DNA from 4 places in the Streptomyces sp. NPDC002176 genome. Region 3 is predicted to be linked to each of the others. Evidence: riboswitches for the same ligand, from Rfam matches in the RefSeq annotation. Region 3 holds a riboswitch; each other region holds the start of a gene.

Region 1 (5,270 bases), on a different contig from region 3:
ACACCCGAGGACGTCAAGGTCCACTGGCTGCGCACCAAGGCCGAGGAGAAGCAGCGCAGCTCGGTGACGGAAGGCGTTCCCCTCGGGCAGCCCGGCCTCGCCCTCGCCGCCAAGCTGGCCTCCCGCGTCCGCACCGCCGACCTTGACGTCCCCCTGCCCCAGGGCGACGGCATCGGGTACGAGTTGCTGGACCTGGCCGCCCGCGCCGAGGAAGCGGGCGTCGACCCGGAAGCGGCCCTGCGAGCGGCGGCCCGCGTCTACCGGGACGCGATACGCACAGCCGAGGGCGCACCCGCGCCGGAGGACGACACCGAGTAGCCCGGACAGGAGACCCAGGAGAAAGGACGACACCGAGTAGCCCGGACAGGAGACCCAGGAGAAAGGAGCCGACCCGCCCTCACCCCGGCCCGCCGGATACCGTCGGGGAGTGACCCACCCGCACCGCCCCACCCCCGACGACCCCACCCCCGGAGCCCCCGCCGGACCACCCACCGAGGCCCCCGCCCCGGACCTCTTCACCTGGGAGTTCGCCGCCGACCCCTACCCCGCCTACGCCTGGCTCCGGGAGCACGCTCCCGTGCGCTGGACCAAGCTGCCCAGCGGGGTGGACGCGTGGCTGGTCACCCGGTACGCGGACGCCAAGCAGGCCCTGGCCGACCAGCGGCTCAGCAAGAACCCGGCCCACCACGCCGAGACCGCGCAGGCCAAGGGCAAGACCGGCATCCCCGGTGAGCGCAAGGCCGACCTGATGACCCACCTGCTGAACATCGACCCGCCGGACCACACCCGGCTGCGCCGCCTGGTCAGCAAGGCGTTCACCCCGCGCCGGGTCGCCGAGTTCGCGGGCCGGGTGCAGGAGCTGACGGACGACCTCATCGACCGGTTCGCCGAGCAGGGCTCGGCCGACCTCATCCACGAGTTCGCCTTCCCGCTCCCCATCTACGCCATCTGCGACCTGCTCGGCGTCCCCCGCGAGGACCAGGACGACTTCCGGGACTGGGCGGGCATGATGATCCGGCACGGCGGCGGGCCGAGGGGCGGGGTGGCGCGTTCGGTGAAGAAGATGCGCGGCTATCTCGCGGACCTCATCCACCGCAAGCGCCAGGCACTCCCCGCCGAGCCCGCGCCCGGCGAGGACCTGATCTCGGCGCTCATCCGAGCCTCCGACCACGGCGAGCACCTCACCGAGAACGAGGCCGCCGCGATGGCCTTCATCCTGCTCTTCGCGGGCTTCGAGACCACCGTCAACCTCATCGGCAACGGCACCTACGCCCTGCTCACCCACCCCGAGGAGCGCCGCAGGCTCGAGCTCTCGCTGGCGGCGGGGGAGACCGGACTGCTCCAGACCGGAGTGGAGGAACTGCTCCGCTACGACGGCCCGGTGGAGCTGGCGACCTGGCGTTATGCCACCGAGCCGCTCACCATCGGCGGCCAGGACATCGCGGCCGGGGACCCGGTGCTGGTGGTCCTCGCGGCGGCGGACCGCGACCCGGAGCGGTTCGCCGACCCTGACCTGCTGGACCTCGGCCGCCGCGACAACCAGCACCTGGGGTACGGGCACGGCATCCACTACTGCGTGGGCGCCCCGCTCGCCCGGCTGGAAGGCCAGACCGCGCTGGCCACCCTGCTCACCCGGCTCCCGGATCTGCGGCTGGCGGCCGATCCGGCCGAACTCCGCTGGCGCGGCGGGCTGATCATGCGTGGACTGCGCACGCTGCCGGTGGAGTTCACACCGGTTGGTCCCAGTCGTGAAAACACACATGACGGACGTTCAACTATGTGATCTTCACGTGATCTGTGCGGCATGAACTTGTGACAAGCGATCGTCTGCCGCTACGTTCACCCATCAGTGTGGCGCCGAGCACCAGTTGCCACGCCGTACTGCTGTCGCACGAAAGGCAACCGCATGCTCTCCGGGAACGGTAGGCACCGTCGACCCCGCCAGGCTCCGGCGCTCCTCGTCGCGGCCGGCGTGACCACGTCCGCCATCGCCATCCCGCTCCTCGGGGCGGCGAGCGCGAACGCGGCCGACGGCACCACCTGGGACAAGGTCGCCGAGTGCGAGAGCGGTGGCTCCTGGAGCGCCGACACCGGCAACGGTTACTACGGCGGCCTCCAGATATCCCAGGACGACTGGGACAAGTACGGCGGCACGCAGTACGCGGCCAGCGCCGACCAGGCCAGCCGTTCGCAGCAGATCTCGGTGGCCGAGAAGATCCTCGCCGAGCAGGGCACCACCCACTGGGCCACCTGCGCCCTGCTCGCCGGACTGACCTCCGACTCCGCCTCGGTGGACGTCGACACGGGCGTCAGCGAGTCCCCGTCCGCCGACCAGGGCGGCTCGGACAGCGGTGCCGACCAGTCGAGCGAGGCTCCCGAAGCGGGCGCTTCGTCCGATGGTTCCGACTCGTCCGGACTGGGGGATTCGTCCCCGTCGTCCGACTCCTCCGCCAAGGAGACCGGCAAGCCGTCCGCGAGCGCCGACGAGACGGCCGGTTCCGGCCACTCCGGCAAGGACACCGACACCTCCCGCTCCGGCGGCTCCGCGCCCGCCGCGTCCGACGGCGGCTACAAGGGCGGCGGTTCGGCCCCCAGTGCCCCGGCCGCCAAGGAGTCGGACGACTCGTGGGAGACCGGCGGCTCCTGGAGCCTGGTCGACACCGGCGACCTCGGCGGCGGTGGCCGTCACCGGGGTGGTAGCGCCGAGGAGAGCGTGACGGAAGGTCAGCACGCGGCCGCCACGGGCCGCCACGCCACCGCCTCCCCGAGCGGCTACACCGTCCGCGACGGTGACACGCTCGGCTCCATCGCCGACTCCCTTGACGTGGCGGGCGGCTGGGAGGCCCTGTACGCCGCGAACAAGCAGGCCATCGGCTCGGACCCGAACCATGTCGACCCGGGGCAGACCCTGAAGCTGCCGGGCGAATAGGGCCAACAGGCTTCATGTAGCGGCATTTGACGCCCCGCTATCCTCTTATATGTCCTATTTGGCGAAAGTGTGGGATGACTCTCAGAAGACCTGATCGTTTTTGAAATTCGCCGCGAGGCGTGTCTACGGTCGGGACCGCTCGTCACCACGAGCACCCGTGGCCGCAACGCCGAATCCTGCCAGCGGCCGTCGGGGACAATCGTCGCGTCAAGCGCCGTAGGCAGGAGCGGGGGACCCAAGGTAGGTGCCCGAACCGGTGATTGACGCCGGGACGGGCTTGGGGTGGAGCCACGCCTTCCGGAAGTACCAGGGAGGGGTGGCCGGGCAACTCAACCGGCCCGAACCCGACAGCTCACCTCGCAGGCGTCGGTGAGGGGATCGATCCATGCTGTTCTCCAGCAAGGGCAAGCGCCGTCGCCCGTCCAAGACCGTCCGTGTCCTCGCGCTCGCCGGTGTCGCCGGTGCGGCCGTCGCGGGCCCGGTGATGGCGTCGGGCAGCGCGTCCGCCGCCACCGGTTCCGAGTGGGACGCCGTCGCCCAGTGCGAGTCGGGCGGCAACTGGTCCATCAACACCGGCAACGGGTACTACGGCGGTCTGCAGTTCTCCGCCTCCACGTGGGCCGCGTACGGCGGTACGCAGTACGCCGCCACCGCCGACAAGGCGAGCAAGGAACAGCAGATCACCGTCGCCGAGAAGGTGCTCTCCGCCCAGGGCAAGGGTGCCTGGCCGGTTTGCGGCACGGGCCTGTCCAGCACGCCGTACAGCGGCTCGGCCGCCCCGGCTCCCTCCACGGACACCAAGACGGAGGACAAGGCCGCGGCCGACACCTCCGACCGCACCTCCGACGACCAGGCCGCGTCCCGCTCCACCGAGCGCCCGGACGCGAGCAAGACCGTCACCACCCCGACCGGTGACAAGGTCAAGAAGGGCGATGGCGAGTACAAGGTGGTCAAGGGCGACACGCTCAGCTCCATCGCCACGAAGCACAAGGTCGACGGCGGCTGGAAGAAGCTGTACGACCTGAACAAGGACATCGTCGAGAAGGCCGACTTCATCTTCCCCGGCCAGATGCTGCACCTGAAGTAACCGCGACCCGCTCACGGGGTCGGCCCCCAGCCCGATCGGCCCCTGAGCTTCCGGTCCTTCCACGGACCCCCGCCCCGGCGCGCTTCCCCCGCGCGCCGGGGCGGTGCGCGTTCCGCCCCCGGCCCGCCTGTTGCCCAGAACCCTTTGTTCCGGGCCTGAACAATAGGTACGGTCTCCCTGCACCACCCCGTCCACGAGGCGGTCGGTCGATGGCCGGCACCCCTGGGACGGTTAGGCTCTAGACGCAAGGCATGCCATCCGGCGCGCCCCGCACTCATCGCGTCACATCCACGAAGGAGATGCTCGTGCCGTCCATCGACGTTGTTGTAGCTCGGGAAATCCTGGACTCCCGAGGCAACCCCACGGTCGAGGTCGAGGTCGGCCTCGACGACGGCAGCACGGGTCGTGCCGCCGTCCCGTCCGGCGCCTCCACCGGTGCCTTCGAGGCCATCGAGCTGCGTGACGGTGACCCGAACCGCTACCAGGGCAAGGGTGTCGAGAAGGCCGTCCTCGCCGTCATCGAGCAGATCGGCCCGGAGCTGGTCGGCTACGACGCCACCGAGCAGCGCCTGATCGACCAGGCCATGTTCGACCTGGACGCCACCGACAACAAGGGCTCGCTCGGCGCCAACGCCATCCTCGGCGTCTCCCTCGCCGTCGCCCACGCCGCCTCCGAGGCCAGCGACCTGCCGCTGTTCCGCTACCTGGGCGGCCCCAACGCGCACCTGCTCCCGGTGCCGATGATGAACATCCTGAACGGCGGCTCGCACGCCGACTCCAACGTGGACATCCAGGAGTTCATGATCGCCCCGATCGGCGCGGAGTCCTTCTCCGAGGCCGTCCGCTGGGGCGCCGAGGTCTACCACACCCTCAAGAAGGTCCTGAAGAACAAGGGCCTCGCCACCGGCCTCGGCGACGAGGGCGGCTTCGCCCCGAACCTCGGCTCCAACCGTGAGGCCCTCGACCTCATCCTCGAGGCCATCAAGGAAGCCGGTTACACCCCCGGCGAGCAGATCGCCCTCGCGCTCGACGTCGCCGCCTCCGAGTTCTACAAGGACGGCAAGTACCTCTTCGAGGGCAAGGAGCGCTCCGCCGCCGAGATGACGGAGTACTACGAGGAGCTGGTCGCGGCCTACCCGCTGGTCTCCATCGAGGACCCGCTGTTCGAGGACGACTGGGCGGGCTGGAAGGTCCTCACCGACCGCATCGGCGACAAGGTGCAGATCGTCGGCGACGACCTCTTCGTCACCAACC
Region 2 (5,270 bases), on a different contig from region 3:
CCTGCCCGAGTTCACCGAGCGCGACGGAGGCGTCCGCCGCACGCTCGACCCGTACTCCAAGCTGTTCGAACACCGGATCGTGTTCCTGGGCACGCCGCTGGACGACACGGCGGCCACGGATGTGATCGCCCAGCTCATGCAGCTCGAACACGCCGCCCCGGACCGGGACATCACGCTGTACCTGAACTGCCCCGGCGGCGACTTCCACGCCATGACGGCGGTCTACGACACGATGCGCTACGTCGGCTGCGACGTGGGGACGTACTGCCTGGGCCAGGTCGCCTCGGTGGCCACCGTGCTGCTCGCGGCCGGTACGCCCGGCAAGCGGTTCGCGCTGCCCGGCTCGCGGGTGGTGCTGCGTCAGCCGGAGCTGACCGAGCCGGTGCAGGGGCAGCCCAGCGACCTGGAGATCAAGGCGGCGGAGCTGGTCAGGGCGCGGGAGCTGATGGAGGAGCTGCTCGTGCGGCACACCGGCCGGGACGCCGCCACCGTCACCGCGGATCTGGAGCGGGAGCGGGTGCTGGACGCCACCGGCGCCCTGGAGCACGGCCTGGTCGACGGCGTCGTACGCGACCGCAAGCAGCTGCCCGGCGCCCGGTGAGCGGGCCGTGCTGCCGGAGGAGCTGCCGCCGCTGCCCGCGCTGACCCGCGCCGAGGGCGAGCTGATCGACCGTTATCTGGAGGCGGCCGACCTGCTGGGCCGGATCAACCCGGCCCGGCACGGGGACACGTACCGGGCCCTCAGGGCGGCGCAGGCGCTGGTGCGCACGGCGGCCGCGCTCCGTGACGCGCTCGCGCTGATGCACGGGCGGGGCGAGGCGGAGCTGTACGGGCGCACGCTGGCACACGCGCTCCGGGTGCTGGACGGGGAGCGCCGGGCCGCGCGCGTCGCGCTCCCGCCCGATGACGTCGGCTGAGCCGGACACCGCCGTCGGCCGGACGGGGCACGGCGTGTCGTCCGCCGCGCCGAAACGGGCCGAACGTGCTACCGCCGACCGGTGTATCTCCGCGCCCGTTTCCGGACCCGCCGAGTTGCGCGCGGCGCGCCCGGCGGGCCGACGCGCGGCGATCGAATCCCAGGTCCGGGGCCATGCAGGGGAATTGACGGCGGCTCGGACATACCCCTGTCCACCCGAACGGGTGAGTGGTGAGTAACACCACAAACCCCCGGTTCCATTGGGATTTTCGGACAGGAGTGGGCCAAGATCCCTGTCTGACGACAAGACCCCGCCACAACGGCGGGGCGCATCCGGGCGGACGCCGAGTCCTGCCGCCACCCGGATGACCGGTCGACAGAAGTGCATCGGCAGGAGTGGAGGACCCGAGCAAGACGGGTCGCCGGGACGGATGTCCGCGAGACGCGGACGATCGTGCCGAGCAGCCCTTGGGGTGAAGCCGTGGTGACACGGCCGGGCAACTTCGCCAGCCCGAATCCGACAGGTCATCCTTCACAGGCGGCTGACGAAGGGTTGCGCATGACTGCGCTCAATCGTGTCCCGTCGCTGATGGCCCGGGCCGGTACGGCCTCGGCCCTCACCCTGGCCGCCGTGGGCGGCTCGATCATGGTGCCGGGACTGGCCACCGACGCCTCCGCCGCGACCACCGCGTCGAAGGCACTGAAGGTCGCCGCGTCCAAGAAGGGCGCCCCCTACCGCTACGGAGCCACCGGGCCGGGCCGCTTCGACTGCTCGGGCCTGACGCTGTACTCGTTCAAGAAGGCGGGCAAGAAGCTGCCGCGGACGGCCGCCCAGCAGTACAACAAGACGCACCACATCTCCTCGGGCCACCGCAAGGCCGGTGACCTGGTGTTCTTCCACTCGGGCTCCAGCGTCTACCACGTCGGCATCTACGCCGGTAAGGGCAAGATCTGGCACGCGCCGAAGTCCGGGGACGTGGTGCGGCTCCAGAAGATCTGGACCAAGAGCGTCTGGTACGGCCGGGTCAACTAGCGGCGCCGGAACACGGCTGGGGACGGCTTCCGCGGGCGTACACGCGCCCCGGAGCCGGTTCCTGGCCCCGCCGGGGCTCTCAGCGGGCCGGTGAGGGCTCCGGGCGGGCCGTGACGGTCAGCGGCCGGTCCGGGACGCTCCAGGGCAGCTCGACGAAGACGGTCTTGCCGCCCTCGCGGGTCGGCCGGACCCGGAGCTTGCCGCCGCACTCGACGGTGAGACACCGGATGATGGCCATGCCGCGCCCGTTGTCCTGGGCGACCGCCGCCGGGAGCCTCTTGGGCAGCCGCGGGTGGCTGTCCGTCACCCCGATGAGCAGCAGCTCGTCCCTGGCCAGCACGATGTCCACGGTGAAGGTGGGCGACTGGCCCAGGGTGTGCTGGACGGCGTTGGTGGCGAGTTCGGAGACGATGAGGCGCACCGTGTCGGCCACCTCGTCGTCCGAGGGCAGCCCCCAGCCCATCAGGGTGCCCACGACATAGGACCGGGCCGTGGAGACCGAGGCGGGATCGCTCGGCAGAGTGACGGATGCTTCCAGATGGTCTGCCATGGCGAAGTCGTCCCTTTCCCACGGGCGGCCCGCCGACCTCCCACACGCCGCGCGGCGACGCGGGGCGGAGGCTTCGGACACGGTCCCGCTCTGGTGCGTGCAGGTCACCCTGCCATCACGGGGCCGGTCCGGGGAACCAACCCCCCAGATACGCGGACATCTGTCGCTCAACGGGGTGAACTCTGCGACGTGCGCCCGTATTTGACGGGGTTTTTCCCGACCTCAGCTGGGCCGAACGGCGGTGATGACCCGAACGGCCCGTTCGATCTCCGCCCCGGACAGGTCCGCGCGGGCGGTCAGCCGCAGCCGGGAGACGCCGTCCGGGACCGACGGCGGGCGGAAACATCCCACCGACAGACCCTCGGCACGGCAGTCGGCGGCCCAGCGCACCGCGGCGTCGGCGGACGGCGCCCGTACGGAGACCACGGCCGCGTCCGGGCGGACCGCCGACAGACCCTCGGCGGTCAGCCGGGCGTGCAGTTCGGCGGCGACCTCCCGGACGCGCGCCGGGCGCTCCGGTTCGCGCCGGAGCAGCCGCAGCGCGGCGAGCGCCGCCCCCGCGGCGGCCGGGGCGAGTCCGGTGTCGAAGATGAACGTCCGCGCGGTGTTGACCAGATGGCCGATCACCCGCGCCGGGCCCAGCACCACCCCGCCCTGGCTGCCCAGCGACTTGGACAGCGTCGCGGTGACCACCACGTCGGCCGCGCCCGCGAGCCCGGCCGCGTGCGCCGCGCCCCGGCCGCCCTCCCCCAGCACGCCGAGCCCGTGGGCGTCGTCCACGACCAGCCCGGCCCCGTGCTCCCGGCAGACGTCGGCCAGTCGGCGCAGCGGGGCGGCGTCGCCGTCGACGGAGAACACCGTGTCGGAGACGGCGATCGCCTCGCCCCGGTGGGTCGCCAGCGCCTTGGCCACGGCCTCCGGGTCGGCGTGCCCGACGACCTGGGTGGTGCCGCGCGCCAGGCGGCAGCCGTCGATCAGGGAGGCGTGGTTGCCCGCGTCGGAGACGATCAGCGAGCCGTGCGGACCGAGCGCGGTGACGGCGGCCAGGTTGGCGGCGTACCCGGAGGACAGGACGAGGGCCGCCTCGAAGCCGCAGAACGCGGCGAGTTCGGCCTCCAGCCGGGCGTGCAGCTCGGTGGTGCCGGTGACGAGGCGCGAGCCGGTGGCGCCGCCGCCCCAGGTCCGGGCCGCGTCCGCCGCGCCCTCGACGACCTCCGGGTGGCGGGCCAGGCCCAGATAGTCGTTGCTCGCCAGATCCAGCAGGGGCGAGTCGGCGGGACGGGGGCGCAGGGTCCGCAGGAGTCCGGCGCGGCGGCGCGCCTCGGCCTGCTCGTCGATCCAGCCGAACGCCATGGCTCCTCCGGGCTTTCGCTCACACGGGTTGTATAGACACACGGGTTTTGTAGACAACAGACAGACACTAGCGGCGCGGAGAGCCGCCCATGATGTGGCAATACCCACACGGTGAACCCCGGTCGTTGTGCGAAGTCTCCTTGGCCCCGGGCGGTCGGGTAGGACAGGATCAAGCCTCATGGACCTGCTGAACACGCTGGTGGACAAGGGACTGCGGCGCGAGACGCCGACGCGCGAGGAAGCACTCGCCGTGCTCGCCACCTCCGACGACGACCTGCTCGATGTGGTGGCCGCGGCCGGCAAGGTGCGGCGGCACTGGTTCGGCCGCAGGGTGAAACTCAACTATCTGGTCAACCTCAAGTCGGGCCTGTGCCCGGAGGACTGCTCCTACTGCTCGCAGCGGCTGGGCTCCACCGCGGGCATCCTCAAGTACACCTGGCTGAAGCCCGACCAGGCGTCCGAGGCGGCGGCCGCCGGGCTCGCCGGGGGCGCCAAGCGGGTGTGCCTGGTGGCGTCCGGGCGCGGACCGACGGACCGGGACGTGGACCGGGTCTCCGACACCATCAAGGCCATCAAGGACCAGAACGAGGGCGTGGAGGTGTGCGCCTGCCTCGGCCTGCTCTCCGACGGCCAGGCGGAGCGGCTGCGCGCGGCGGGCGCCGACGCCTACAACCACAACCTCAACACCTCCGAGGCGACCTACGGCGAGATCACCACCACCCATACCTACGCCGACCGGGTGGACACGGTGCACAAGGCGCACGCGGCCGGTCTTTCCGCCTGCTCGGGGCTGATCGCGGGCATGGGTGAGCGCGACGAGGACCTGGTGGACGTGGTGTTCGCGCTGCGCGAGCTGGACCCGGACTCCGTGCCGGTGAACTTCCTGATCCCGTTCGAGGGCACCCCGCTGGCCAAGGAGTGGAACCTCACCCCGCAGCGCTGTATGCGCATCCTCGCCATGGTCCGCTTCGTCTGCCCGGACGTGGAGGTGCGGATCGCGGGCGGCCGTGAGGTGCACCTGCGCTCGCTCCAGCCGCTCGCGCTGCACCTGGCCAACTCGATCTTCCTCGGGGACTACCTGACCAGCGAGGGCCAGGCGGGCAAGGCCGACCTGGAGATGATCGCGGACGCCGGGTTCGAGGTGGAGGGCGCGGACGAGGTGACCCTGCCGGAACACCGGGCGGCGGCCGGTGGCGGCTGCGGCTCGCACGCGGCGGCGGGCGGGTGCGGTACGGACGCGGAGTCGGCCGGGTGCGGTTCGCACGCGGGGGGCGGCGTCTGCGGTACACCCGAGGCTTCCGCGCCCGCCGAGCCGCGCACCGATCTGGTCGCCGTGCGCCGCCGGGGTGCCGGGACGGACCTCGCGCCCAATGCCTGACCTGGATACGGCCGAGCTGCTGAAGCTGGACCGGCGGCAT
Region 3 (5,270 bases):
GCCCAACAACGCGGTGCTCTCCGTGGTCGGCGACATCGACCCCGAGCAGACGCTGGCCTGGATCGAGAAGTACTTCGGCTCCATCCCCGGCCACGACGGCAAGGGCGCCCCGCGCGACGGCTCGCTGCCCGAGGTCATCGGGGACGAGCTGCGCGAGGTCGTCGTCGAGGAGGTCCCGGCGCGCGCCCTGATGGCCGCCTACCGGCTCCCGGAGGACGGCACGCGCGCGTCCGACGCGGCCGACCTCGCCCTCACCGTCCTCGGCGGCGGCGAGTCCTCCCGCCTCTACAACCGCCTGGTGCGCCGCGACCGTACGGCCGTCGCCGCCGGGTTCGGGCTGCTCCGGCTGTCCGGCGCGCCCTCGCTGGGCTGGCTGGACGTGAAGACCTCCGGCGACGTCGAGGTGCCGGTCATCGAGACCGCCATCGACGAGGAGCTGGCCCGCTTCGCGCAGGAGGGCCCCACCCCGGAGGAGATGGAGCGCGCCCAGGCCCAGTTGGAGCGCGAGTGGCTGGACCGGCTCGGCACGGTCGCGGGCCGCGCCGACGAACTGTGCCGGTACGCCGTCCTGTTCGGCGACCCGCAGCTCGCCCTGACCGCCGTGCGGCGCGTCCTCGACATCACTCCCGAAGAGGTCCGCGAGGTCGCGGCGGCCCGCCTGCGCCCGGACAACCGCGCCGTGCTCGTCTACGAGCCGAAGTCCCCGGAGGCGGTCGAGGACACCGACCTGCCCGACGACCCGGAGCACGAGGCCACCGTAGAGGCCGGCAACGACGACGAGGAGACGGCCAAGTGACCGAGCTCGCCCCCATGGAGTTCCACCCCCAGCCGCAGGCCGGTCAGGCCAAGCCGTGGGCGTTCCCGGCCCCCGAGCGCTCCACCCTGGACAACGGCCTGACCGTGCTGCGCTGCCACCGCCCCGGCCAGCAGGTCGTCGCCGTCGAGGTACTGCTCGACGCCCCCCTGGACGCCGAACCGGCCGGTCTCGACGGCGTCGCCACCCTGATGGCGCGCGCCTTCTCCGAGGGCACCGACAAGGACTCCGCCGAGGAGTTCGCCGCCGAACTGGAGCGCGCGGGCGCCACGCTGGACGCACACGCCGACCACCCCGGCGTCCGGCTCAGCCTGGAGGTGCCCGCCTCCCGCCTGGAGAAGGGCCTCACCCTGCTCGCGGACGCCCTGCGTGCCCCCGCCTTCGCGGAGAGCGAGATCGAGCGCCTGGTCCGCAACCGCCTGGACGAGATCCCGCACGAGCTGGCCAGCCCGGCCCGCCGTGCCGCGAAGGAGCTGTCCAAGGAGCTGTTCCCGTCCTCCGCGCGCATGTCCCGGCCGCGCCAGGGCACCGAGGAGACCGTCGAGAAGATCGACGCGGGCGCCGTCCGCGCCTTCTACGACCGCCATGTGCGCCCCGCCACCGCCACCGCGGTCGTCGTCGGCGACCTCGACGGCATCGACCTCGACGCGCTGCTCGCCGAGACCCTCGGCGCCTGGACCGGTACGCCCGGCCAGGCCCGCCCGGTGCCGCCGGTGACCGCCGACGACACCGGCCGTGTGGTCATCGTGGACCGGCCCGGCGCCGTGCAGACCCAGCTGCTCATCGGCCGGATCGGCTCCGACCGGCACGACCGCGTGTGGCCCGCCCAGGTGCTCGGCACCTACTGCCTCGGCGGCACCCTCACCTCCCGCCTGGACCGCGTCCTGCGCGAGGAGAAGGGCTACACCTACGGCGTGCGCTCCTTCGGCCAGGTGCTGCGCTCCGCCCCGGACGGCACCGGCGCCTCGATGCTCGCCATCAGCGGTTCCGTGGACACCCCGAACACCGGCCCCGCGCTCGCGGACCTGTGGACGGTGCTGCACACGCTGGCCGCCGAGGGGCTGACCGACGCCGAGCGGGACGTGGCCGTGCAGAACCTCGTCGGCGTGGCCCCGCTGAAGTACGAGACGGCCGCCGCCGTCGCGGGCACCCTCGCGGACCAGGTCGAGCAGCATCTGCCGGACGACTTCCAGGCGGAGCTGTACCGCACGCTCGCCGCCACCGGCACTGTGGAGGCCACGGCCGCCGTGGTGAACGCCTTCCCGGCCGACCGGCTGGTCACGGTCCTGGTGGGCGACGCCGCCCAGATCAAGGAGCCCGTCGAGGCGCTGGGCATCGGCGAGGTCAAGGTGGTCTCGGCCGAGTAGCCGACGCGAGCTTGCGCGTGTGGGCCCTGATGGCACATGAGTCGTCAGGGTCCACACGTGTGTTCGGGAGTGTGCTCGAACAGCGGTCACCAAATGTCCGGATTGAGGCGGAGGTTACCCCTCTGGCGTGTGGGATGCGCTACAAAAGTCCGGACCCGTTTGAAGATCCGCTCCCGTCCCCTTTAGCTTCTTCCGGGCTGTTCGTCAGGCAGTGCGCCGCGCCCGCGGCACCGGACAGTCATCGCCGAGTCCCCCGTAGGGGGAGCCGGGGACCCACCGCAGTCCCTGGGGTGAATCGGGCGCCCGCGCGCATGCGAGGGCGGCCGTAGGAGACCTTCCTGCTCCGAACCCGTCAGCTAACCCGGTAGGCGAGAGGGAAGGAAAGGAACAGCCTGCTCATGGCGTTCATGTGCGCCTCCGGGAAGCACCGCAAGCCCGGTCGGGTCAAGCGCACCACCGCGACCGCGGCCGGTGTGGCGGCCCTCACCACCGGTGTCGTCGGCACCCTCGCGGCCTCCCCGGCACTCGCCGCGGACAACTCCGTCGAGAACACCGGCCTCACCCCCGTCATCGCCGTCAGCGACACCCTCGCCGACGAGATCGCCGCGCAGGCCACCGCGCAGAAGGCGGCCGCCGAGCGCAAGGCCGCCGAGGAGGCCGCCGAGCGGGCCGCCGCCGAGCGGGCCCGCGAGGCCAAGGAGCGCGCCGCCCGCGACGCCGCGCGCAAGCTTCTCAACTCCTTCGTCATGCCGATCACCGGCTCCTACGTCTCCACCGCCTACCAGTCCTCCAGCTCCCTGTGGTCGTCCGGTTCGCACACCGGCATCGACTTCCACGCCGCCAGCGGCACCACGGTCCACGCGGCCGGTGCCGGGACCGTGGTCTCCACCGGCTGGGGCGGCGCGTACGGCAACGAGATCGTGATCAAGATGGCCGACGGCATGTACACCCAGTACGGCCATCTGTCGTCCATCGGCGTCAGCGTGGGCCAGCGGGTCGTCCCCGGCCAGCAGATCGCCCTGTCCGGCGCCACCGGCAACGTCACCGGCCCGCATCTGCACTTCGAGGCGCGCACCGGCCCCGACTACGGGTCCGACATCGACCCCGTCGCCTACCTCCGCAAGCACGGCGTGAACGTCTGACCCTCTCCTGCGAAAAGCCCCGGCCCACCCGGCCGGGGCTTTTCGCTGCCCGCTTTCCTCCGGGTGCTGTCCAAAAAATAGCCATGGATTCCGGTCCGCCATCGGAAATCTCCGCGCATTGCCATAGAGTCACGGAACAAGCGCGGTCGTCGGCGTTTCACGGGCATTAAGGCGGAGGTGGGTCATGCGTATTCCGGCGCACTCGGTGTGCACGGCGATCCGGGACGACATCGTCGCCGGGGTCCACGAGCGCGGCGCCCGGCTGACCGAGGAGGTCCTCGCCCGCCGCTATGGCGTCTCCCGCGTCCCCGTCCGCGAGGCGCTGCGCACCCTGGAGGCCGAGGGCTTCGTCGTGACCCGGCGGCACGCGGGCGCCTGCGTGGCCGAGCCCACCGAGCAGGAGGCCGCCGACCTGCTGGAGATGCGTCTGCTGCTGGAGCCGCTCGGTGCCGCGCGGGCCGCCCAGCGGCGCACCGAGGCCCATCTGAAGGTGCTGCGCGGCCTGGTCAGACTGGGTCAGGAGCGGGCGCGGCTCGGCAACAGCGACGACCTGCGCGCGCTGGACGGCTGGTTCCACGAGACGCTCGCCCAGGCGTGCGGCAGCCACGCGCTGACCTCGGCGCTCACCCAGCTCCGCCACAAGATCGCCTGGATGTACACCGTGGACGGCCCGGCCAGCCCCCCGGAGACCTGGGCGGAACACGGCGCGATCGTCGACGCGGTGGCACGCGGCGACGCCGAACGCGCGCGGGCGGTCACCGCGCTCCACACCGAGCGCGCGACCCTCGCCCACCGACCGCGCACCCCCACCCGGCACCCGCAACATGCTGTAAACACAGCGGGACTCCGGAATTAACACGGGCGCTGTATACAAAGAGGGATATTCGCGTGCCGGGCAATTGCGCTGCCCTTTTTCCGACGTGCCGCCATTCACCGACGGCGCGCTTTTCGTGGTGCCGGAATTCCCCGCGTCGATAGCGCGTCTTCGAAATGAGTGGGGGTGCATCTCTCGCCGCCTCCGGCGGGGTCTCGCAAGGTCATGAGGCGTTGTCGAGGCGGTGCCGCAGCTCGTCGTCCAGCTCCAAATCCAGGGCGCCGAGGCACTCGTCGAGCTGGTCCACCGAACTGACGCCGAGCACCGGCAGCACCGGCGGGTCGCCGCGCAGCAGCCAGGCGAGGACCACCTGGTTCCGCGTCGCGCCCAACTCGTTCGCCACGTCAGCCAGCACCGCCAGCCGACGCCTGCTGTCCTCGTGGTCGTACTGCTCGGGCAGGGGCCGGTCGGAGCGGGTGTACGCGCCGGACAGCAGCACCGAGTAGCCGAGCACGGTCAGGTCGGGCTCTTCGCGCGCGTAGTCGAGCAGCTCGTCGCTGATGTGCGGGTTCGCGCCGAACTCGGCGCCCGGCCGCGGCCGTAGGTAGGTGTGGCGCTGCTGGACGCAGGCGAAGCCGGGCAGCCCCGCGCTCCTGGCGATCTCACGGGCATGGGCGACGCGCCAGGCGGCGTGGTTGCTGCACCCGGTGACCCGGACCAGGCCGTCGGTCACCAACGACGCGAAGGTGGCCACGGTGTCTTCCAACGGTGTGCGCCGGTCCTCGATGTGGGCGAAGTAGACATCGAGGTGGTCGGTGCCCAGGCGGCTCATGCTGGCCTCGGCCTGGGCCCGGACCACTTTGTGGGACAGCCCTTCCGCGTGCTGCGGCCAGGTGGCGCCCGGCGGGTCGGGCAGCGCTCCTACCTTGGTGGCCAGTACGACCCGGTCCCTGGCCCGCCGGGACGCCAGCCACCGGCCCAACAGCTCCTCGCTCTCCGCACCGGTGCCGCCAGGCACCCAGAACGCGTAGGTGTTGGCGGTGTCGATGAACGTGCCGCCTGCGTCGGTGAACCGGTCGAGGATGGCGAACGCCCGCCGTTCGTCGACCGTCGTGCCGAAGTGCATGGTGCCC
Region 4 (5,270 bases), on a different contig from region 3:
CCGCACCGACCGGCTCACCGCCGACCACGTCATCGCGGCCACCGGCTACCGGGTCGACCTGGGCGCGCTGGACTTCCTCGGCCCCGGCCTGCGCACCGGCCTCGCGGCCACCCGGGGCGCTCCCCGCCTCGGCCCCGGCTACGTCTCCTCGCTGCCCGGCCTGTACTTCACCGGTCTGCCCGCGGCGGCGTCGTACGGGCCGGTGATGCGCTTCGTGTGCGGCACGGAATTCGCCTCCCCGCGGCTGGCGAGGCACCTGGCGGCGGCACACGGCGCGCGGAGCTGATGGGTACGTCAACTCCGGTGCGCGCGGGGTGAGTCGGGGGGACCCGTGATCCGTATTCTCTGATCATGGCCGCACCCTCCGCTCCCTCCCCGCGCTCCCGTCCCTCGCTCATCGCCACCGACCTGGACGGGACGCTGCTGCGCGGCGACGACACGTTCTCCGCCAGGTCGCTCGCCGCGCTCGCGGAGGCGGCCCGCGCCGGTGCCCGGCACCTGGTGGTCACGGGCCGCCCCGCGCCCCGCGTACGCCCCCTGCTGGCCGCGCTCGGCGGCACGGGGCTCGCGGTGTGCGCGCAGGGCGCCCAGGTCTACGACGCCGCGACCCACACCCTGCTGTGGTCGGTCCGGCTGGACCGGGAGCTGGCCGAGACCGCGCTCGGCAAGATCGAGGCGGAGGTGGGCCAGGTGCATGCGGCCGTCGACCAGGACGGCGTGGACGGGCTCACCCTGATCGAGCCCGGCTACCGGATGCCGCACCCGACCCTGCCCGCCGTACCGGTGGAGCGGCGCGCGGAGCTGTGGCGCGCACCGATCAGCAAGGTGCTGCTGCGCCACCCCGGCCTGTCCGACGACGAACTGGCGGCCACGGCCCGCTCGGTCGTCGGCTCGCTGGCCACGGTCACCATGTCGGGCCCCGGCACGGTCGAGCTGCAGCCGTGCGGGATCACCAAGGCGACCGGTCTCGCGCTGGCCGCCGAGCGCCTGGGCCGCGCCCGCCGGGACACGGTGGCCTTCGGCGACATGCCGAACGACATCCCGATGTTCCAGTGGGCGGCGCACGGCGTCGCCATGGCGGGCGCCCACCCGGAGCTGAAGGCGGTGGCCGACGAGGTCACCCTCTCCAACGAGGACGACGGGGTGGCCGTCGTCCTGGAGCGTCTCTTCGCCCGGTGACACGGGCGGCCCCCGCCGTACGCGCGAGGCGTGCGACGGGGGCGCGGTGCGACGGTTGTACCGGCTTAGTACGGGCCGTTGACGTTGTCGATCGAGCCGTAGCGGTGGAACGCGTAGTTGCAGGCGGCGGTGATGTTGGCGACCGGGTTGTACGGGTCGAAGGAGGTGCCGGCCACGTGGTACGTGGCGAAGGTGGGGTCGATCACCTGGAGCAGGCCCTTGGACGGGGTGCCCTTGATGGCGTTGATGTCCCAGTTGTTGATGGCCAGCGGGTTGCCCGAGGACTCGCGCATCACGTTGCGGTGGATGCCGTTGTAGGTGCCCGGGATGCCCTTCTCGGCCATGATCGCCAGGGACTGGCGGATCCAGCCGTCCAGGTTGTTCGGGTACACGGTGGAGGCGGCGGCGGGCTTGGCGGCCGGGGCGGCGGAGGCGCTGGTGGCGCCGATGAGGGGGAGCGCGAACATCGCGGCACCGGTACCGGTGACGGCGAGCGTGCGGACGATGCGCTTGGTGCGGGCACGGCGCGGCTGAGCAACAGCAGACATGTCGAAGTTCCTCTCCGTCGCCTGCGAGGTGAGCTGTCGGGTTCGGGCGGGGAGGTGCCCGGCCGCGTCGTCCCCGGTGCCCGTCGGACACCGGGGACGATTTCGGCTTCACCCCGAGCCGTCCCGGCGCGACATGGGTCGCACCGGTCCGGCGGCTTACCTGGGTCCCCCGCTCCTGCCGTACGAATGAGTTCGTGAGTGGGTGTGTCAGACGCGGCAGGATTCGGCGTTCGCCTGACAGGGCGGGAACGTATGCGACCGCACATGTCCGGAACAAGTACCGGATTCACCCGAAGTACTAGTTGACCTTGGTCTGTCCCAAATGGCCTACTTGATCCTTTGCGGTCGCCAACCCTCAACTTCCGTACCGGGCACGGTGAGAAGGGGGTGAGAGGGGGGTTCGCGGGGGTAGGCGCGGAAGAGCGGCCCGCGTGAGCCAACTCACGGAATCGCAAAATACGCAAAATCAGACATGGGGGATTATGTGCATTTGGGCCGTCTGTGGGTATTAGGGAGTGTCGGTCCCGTCGGGGCGGAACCTCTGGGGCACTCCCGTTCGTTGGACCGGCATGACCCCCGGAGTGCCGGATCGTCCGACCGACTCCCCTCATATCGACCCTTGTCCATCCATCCAGGACATGCCGGACGAAAACCGATACCTCGTGAGCTGGACCGGTGGGTGCGATCGGTGATCCAAAGAGGACCGGATACGCTGACTTGACTGATGGCAGCGACCTATCGACAAGCCGTGAAGTCGCCAGCAGACACCAGCAGACAGGAGAACCTCGTGACCGTCGTCGGGCCGTTCGGGCTGAGCGTGCGGGACCAGGCACTGGAAGCCGATGTCCAGGCCGGACTGGCGGCTGTCGAGGCGGGCCTGCTAGAGGCCACCAAGAGCGAGGTCCCCTTCATCACCGGCTCCGCCCAGCACCTGGTGCGGGCCGGGGGCAAGCGGTTCCGTCCGCTGCTCGTGCTGCTGTCCGCCCAGTTCGGCGACCGGCACGCCCCGCGCATCGTGCCCTCCGCCGTCGTCGTCGAGCTGACCCACCTGGCCACGCTCTACCACGACGACGTCATGGACGAGGCGGCCGTGCGGCGCGGCGTGGACAGCGCCAACACCCGCTGGGGCAACTCCGTCGCGGTGCTCACCGGTGACTTCCTCTTCGCCCGCGCCACGCAGATACTCGCCGATCTCGGCCCCGAGGCCGTCCGCGTCCAGGCCCTCGCCTTCGAGCGCCTCGTCACCGGCCAGATACTGGAGACCGCGGGTCCCCAGGACGGCCGCGACCCCGTCGAGCACTACCTCGACGTGCTCTCCGGCAAGACCGGCTCCCTGGTCGCCGTGTCCTGCCGGTTCGGCGCCATGATGTCCGGCGCCGACGAGAGCGTCGTCGACGTGCTCACCCAGTACGGCGAGCGCCTCGGCGTCGCCTTCCAGCTCGCCGACGACGTGCTGGACATCGCCTCCGACTCCGACGAGTCCGGCAAGACCCCCGGCACCGACCTGCGCGAGGGCGTGCCCACGCTGCCCGTGCTGCGGCTGCGCGAGCGCGCCGCCCGGCTCGGCGAGCCCGCCGACCTCGCGCTGTGCGAGCTGCTGGACTCCGACCTCACCGACGACGCCCGGCTCGCCCAGGCGCTCACCGCGCTGCGCGCCCACCCCGCGCTGGACCAGGCCCGCCGCGACGCGGTGCGGTACGCGGAGGAGGCCCGCGCCGCGCTCGCCCCGCTGAAGGACTGCACGGCGAAGACGGCGCTGATCGAGCTGTGCGACGCCGTGGTGCACCGGGCCGGCTAGGACGTGCCGCTGCCCGACCCCTACGGGTCGGCGCGGGCGTCCGGTGCGTACGTCATACCGCAGGCGTACGCCGAGTTGGCTCCGTGGGCTGACGTTTGAGGACTGCCGAATTGGTCTGATGGGAACCAGGGAAACCACCACTCCTCACCGATCCGGGTGAGAATGGCGGCTCAGGTGGAACCCATAGAGCGCAGCCGCCGCCGACGACGGAGGTAAGGCAGACATGGCACCGTACGAATCCGACCACGCGACCGGCACCGGCCCCGACGAGGACCCGCGTACCGGCCGCCGCAAGGCCGCCCGGTACGTCGTGCCCGTCGCGGTGGTGGGTGTCGCGGCCGCCACCATCGGGCTGGTCCCGGCCCTCGCCGCCTCCGGCGACCCGGACCTGCCGAAGATCAGCGCCCAGCAGCTCGTCGAGAAGATCGCCAAGTCCGACGTCCAGCGGATGTCCGGCACCGTCAAGGTCAGCACCGACCTCGGCCTGCCCGACCTCGGCTCCCTCCAGGGCACCATGGGCTCCGGCGAGCAGGGCGACGGCTCCTCCGCCGACCCGCGCACCAAGCTCACCGAGCTGACCTCCGGCACCCACACCCTGCGGGTGGCCGCCGACGGCCCCGAGAAGCAGAAGGTCTCGCTGCTGGAGCGCGACGCCGAGTACAGCCTCATCCACAGCGGCAAGGACGTGTGGGGCTACGACAGCGCGAGCAACGAGGTCTTCCACACCACCGCCCAGCACTCCGGCGAGCAGGGCGACAAGCGCGGGCACCAGCCGTCCGCCACGCCCGACGACTTCGCCAAGGAGGCCCTGAAGTCGGTCGACGGCACCACCTCGGTCACTGTCGACGGCACCACCCGGATCGCGGGCCGCGACGCCTACCAGCTCGTGATCAAGCCCAAGCAGGCCGGTTCCACCGTCCGGGACGTCACCATCGGCGTCGACGCCAAGACCGGGCTGCCGCTGAAGTTCACCCTCGCCCCGAAGAGCGGCGGCGCCCCCGTGTTCGACGCGGGCTTCACCAAGGTCTCCTTCGCCGCGCCGCCCGCCTCCACCTTCGACTTCCGCCCGCCCAAGGGTGCGAAGGTGACCGAGGAGAAGCCGGGCAAGGACGAGCACGCTCCCGACTTCGGCGGCCAGTTCGCGCCGGGCGACCTCAGCGGCGCCGACACCATCGGCGAGGGCTGGACCACCATCGCCAAGTTCGACACCGGCGCCAAGGGCGACAAGTCGTCCCAGCAGGGCGGCGCGATGGGCGGCTTCCTCGGCTCGCTCGGCGACCCGGTCTCCGGCGACTTCGGCAAGGGCACCGTCTTCTCCACCCGCCTGGTCAACGCCCTGATCACCGACGACGGCACCGTGTACGCGGGCGCGGTCACCAAGAACGCCCTGGTCAAGGCGGCCGACGCGGACAAGTAGCCCGCCCGCCGGAGCCGCCCGACACACGAAGGGGACCGATGGAGCCACCGTCCGCCACCGGAGAGGAAGCCGCGCCGGTCATCGCCACGCGCGGCCTCACCAAGCGGTTCCGGGGCGGACAGCTCGCCGTGGACGGTCTGGACCTGACCGTCCCGGCGGGCAGCGTCTTCGGCTTCCTCGGCCCCAACGGCTCCGGCAAGACCACCACCATCCGCATGCTGATGGGCCTGATCGACCCGACCTCGGGCACCGCACACGTCCTGGGCCGCCCCATGCCGGGCGCCACCCACGCCGTACTGCCCGAGGTCGGCGCCCTCATCGAGGGCCC

The links. Region 3 has a riboswitch for cyclic di-AMP ahead of ACI2LY_RS07775 (M23 family metallopeptidase). Riboswitches for the same ligand answer to the same signal wherever they lie in the genome.
Region 1: linked by a shared signal. The riboswitch ahead of ACI2LY_RS27625 (transglycosylase family protein) and the one ahead of ACI2LY_RS07775 (M23 family metallopeptidase) in region 3 are both predicted to bind cyclic di-AMP.
Region 2: linked by a shared signal. The riboswitch ahead of ACI2LY_RS22195 (C40 family peptidase) and the one ahead of ACI2LY_RS07775 (M23 family metallopeptidase) in region 3 are both predicted to bind cyclic di-AMP.
Region 4: linked by a shared signal. The riboswitch ahead of ACI2LY_RS13220 (transglycosylase SLT domain-containing protein) and the one ahead of ACI2LY_RS07775 (M23 family metallopeptidase) in region 3 are both predicted to bind cyclic di-AMP.

The regions. Positions count from the first base shown of each region.
Region 1 is NZ_JBJDQW010000006.1:432,060-437,329, forward strand. It holds gene ACI2LY_RS27610 (nucleoside triphosphate pyrophosphohydrolase) at 1-318, shown strand, start outside; gene ACI2LY_RS27615 (cytochrome P450) at 428-1,783, shown strand; gene ACI2LY_RS27620 (transglycosylase family protein) at 1,907-2,929, shown strand; cyclic di-AMP (ydaO/yuaA leader) riboswitch at 3,132-3,310, shown strand; gene ACI2LY_RS27625 (transglycosylase family protein) at 3,315-4,016, shown strand; gene eno (phosphopyruvate hydratase) at 4,322-5,270, shown strand, end outside.
Region 2 is NZ_JBJDQW010000004.1:659,544-664,813, forward strand. It holds gene ACI2LY_RS22185 (ATP-dependent Clp protease proteolytic subunit) at 1-601, shown strand, start outside; gene ACI2LY_RS22190 (hypothetical protein) at 609-917, shown strand; cyclic di-AMP (ydaO/yuaA leader) riboswitch at 1,259-1,472, shown strand; gene ACI2LY_RS22195 (C40 family peptidase) at 1,476-1,949, shown strand; gene ACI2LY_RS22200 (ATP-binding protein) at 2,029-2,499, opposite strand; gene ACI2LY_RS22205 (8-amino-7-oxononanoate synthase) at 2,722-3,852, opposite strand; gene bioB (biotin synthase BioB) at 4,031-5,230, shown strand; gene ACI2LY_RS22215 (adenosylmethionine--8-amino-7-oxononanoate transaminase) at 5,223-5,270, shown strand, end outside.
Region 3 is NZ_JBJDQW010000001.1:1,726,093-1,731,362, reverse strand. It holds gene ACI2LY_RS07785 (M16 family metallopeptidase) at 1-796, shown strand, start outside; gene ACI2LY_RS07780 (M16 family metallopeptidase) at 793-2,181, shown strand; cyclic di-AMP (ydaO/yuaA leader) riboswitch at 2,414-2,567, shown strand; gene ACI2LY_RS07775 (M23 family metallopeptidase) at 2,580-3,323, shown strand; gene ACI2LY_RS07770 (GntR family transcriptional regulator) at 3,508-4,179, shown strand; gene ACI2LY_RS07765 (aldo/keto reductase) at 4,361-5,270, opposite strand, start outside.
Region 4 is NZ_JBJDQW010000002.1:1,064,140-1,069,409, reverse strand. It holds gene ACI2LY_RS13230 (NAD(P)-binding domain-containing protein) at 1-286, shown strand, start outside; gene ACI2LY_RS13225 (HAD family hydrolase) at 352-1,179, shown strand; gene ACI2LY_RS13220 (transglycosylase SLT domain-containing protein) at 1,245-1,727, opposite strand; cyclic di-AMP (ydaO/yuaA leader) riboswitch at 1,731-1,966, opposite strand; gene ACI2LY_RS13215 (polyprenyl synthetase family protein) at 2,515-3,525, shown strand; gene ACI2LY_RS13210 (outer membrane lipoprotein carrier protein LolA) at 3,749-4,942, shown strand; gene ACI2LY_RS13205 (ABC transporter ATP-binding protein) at 4,981-5,270, shown strand, end outside.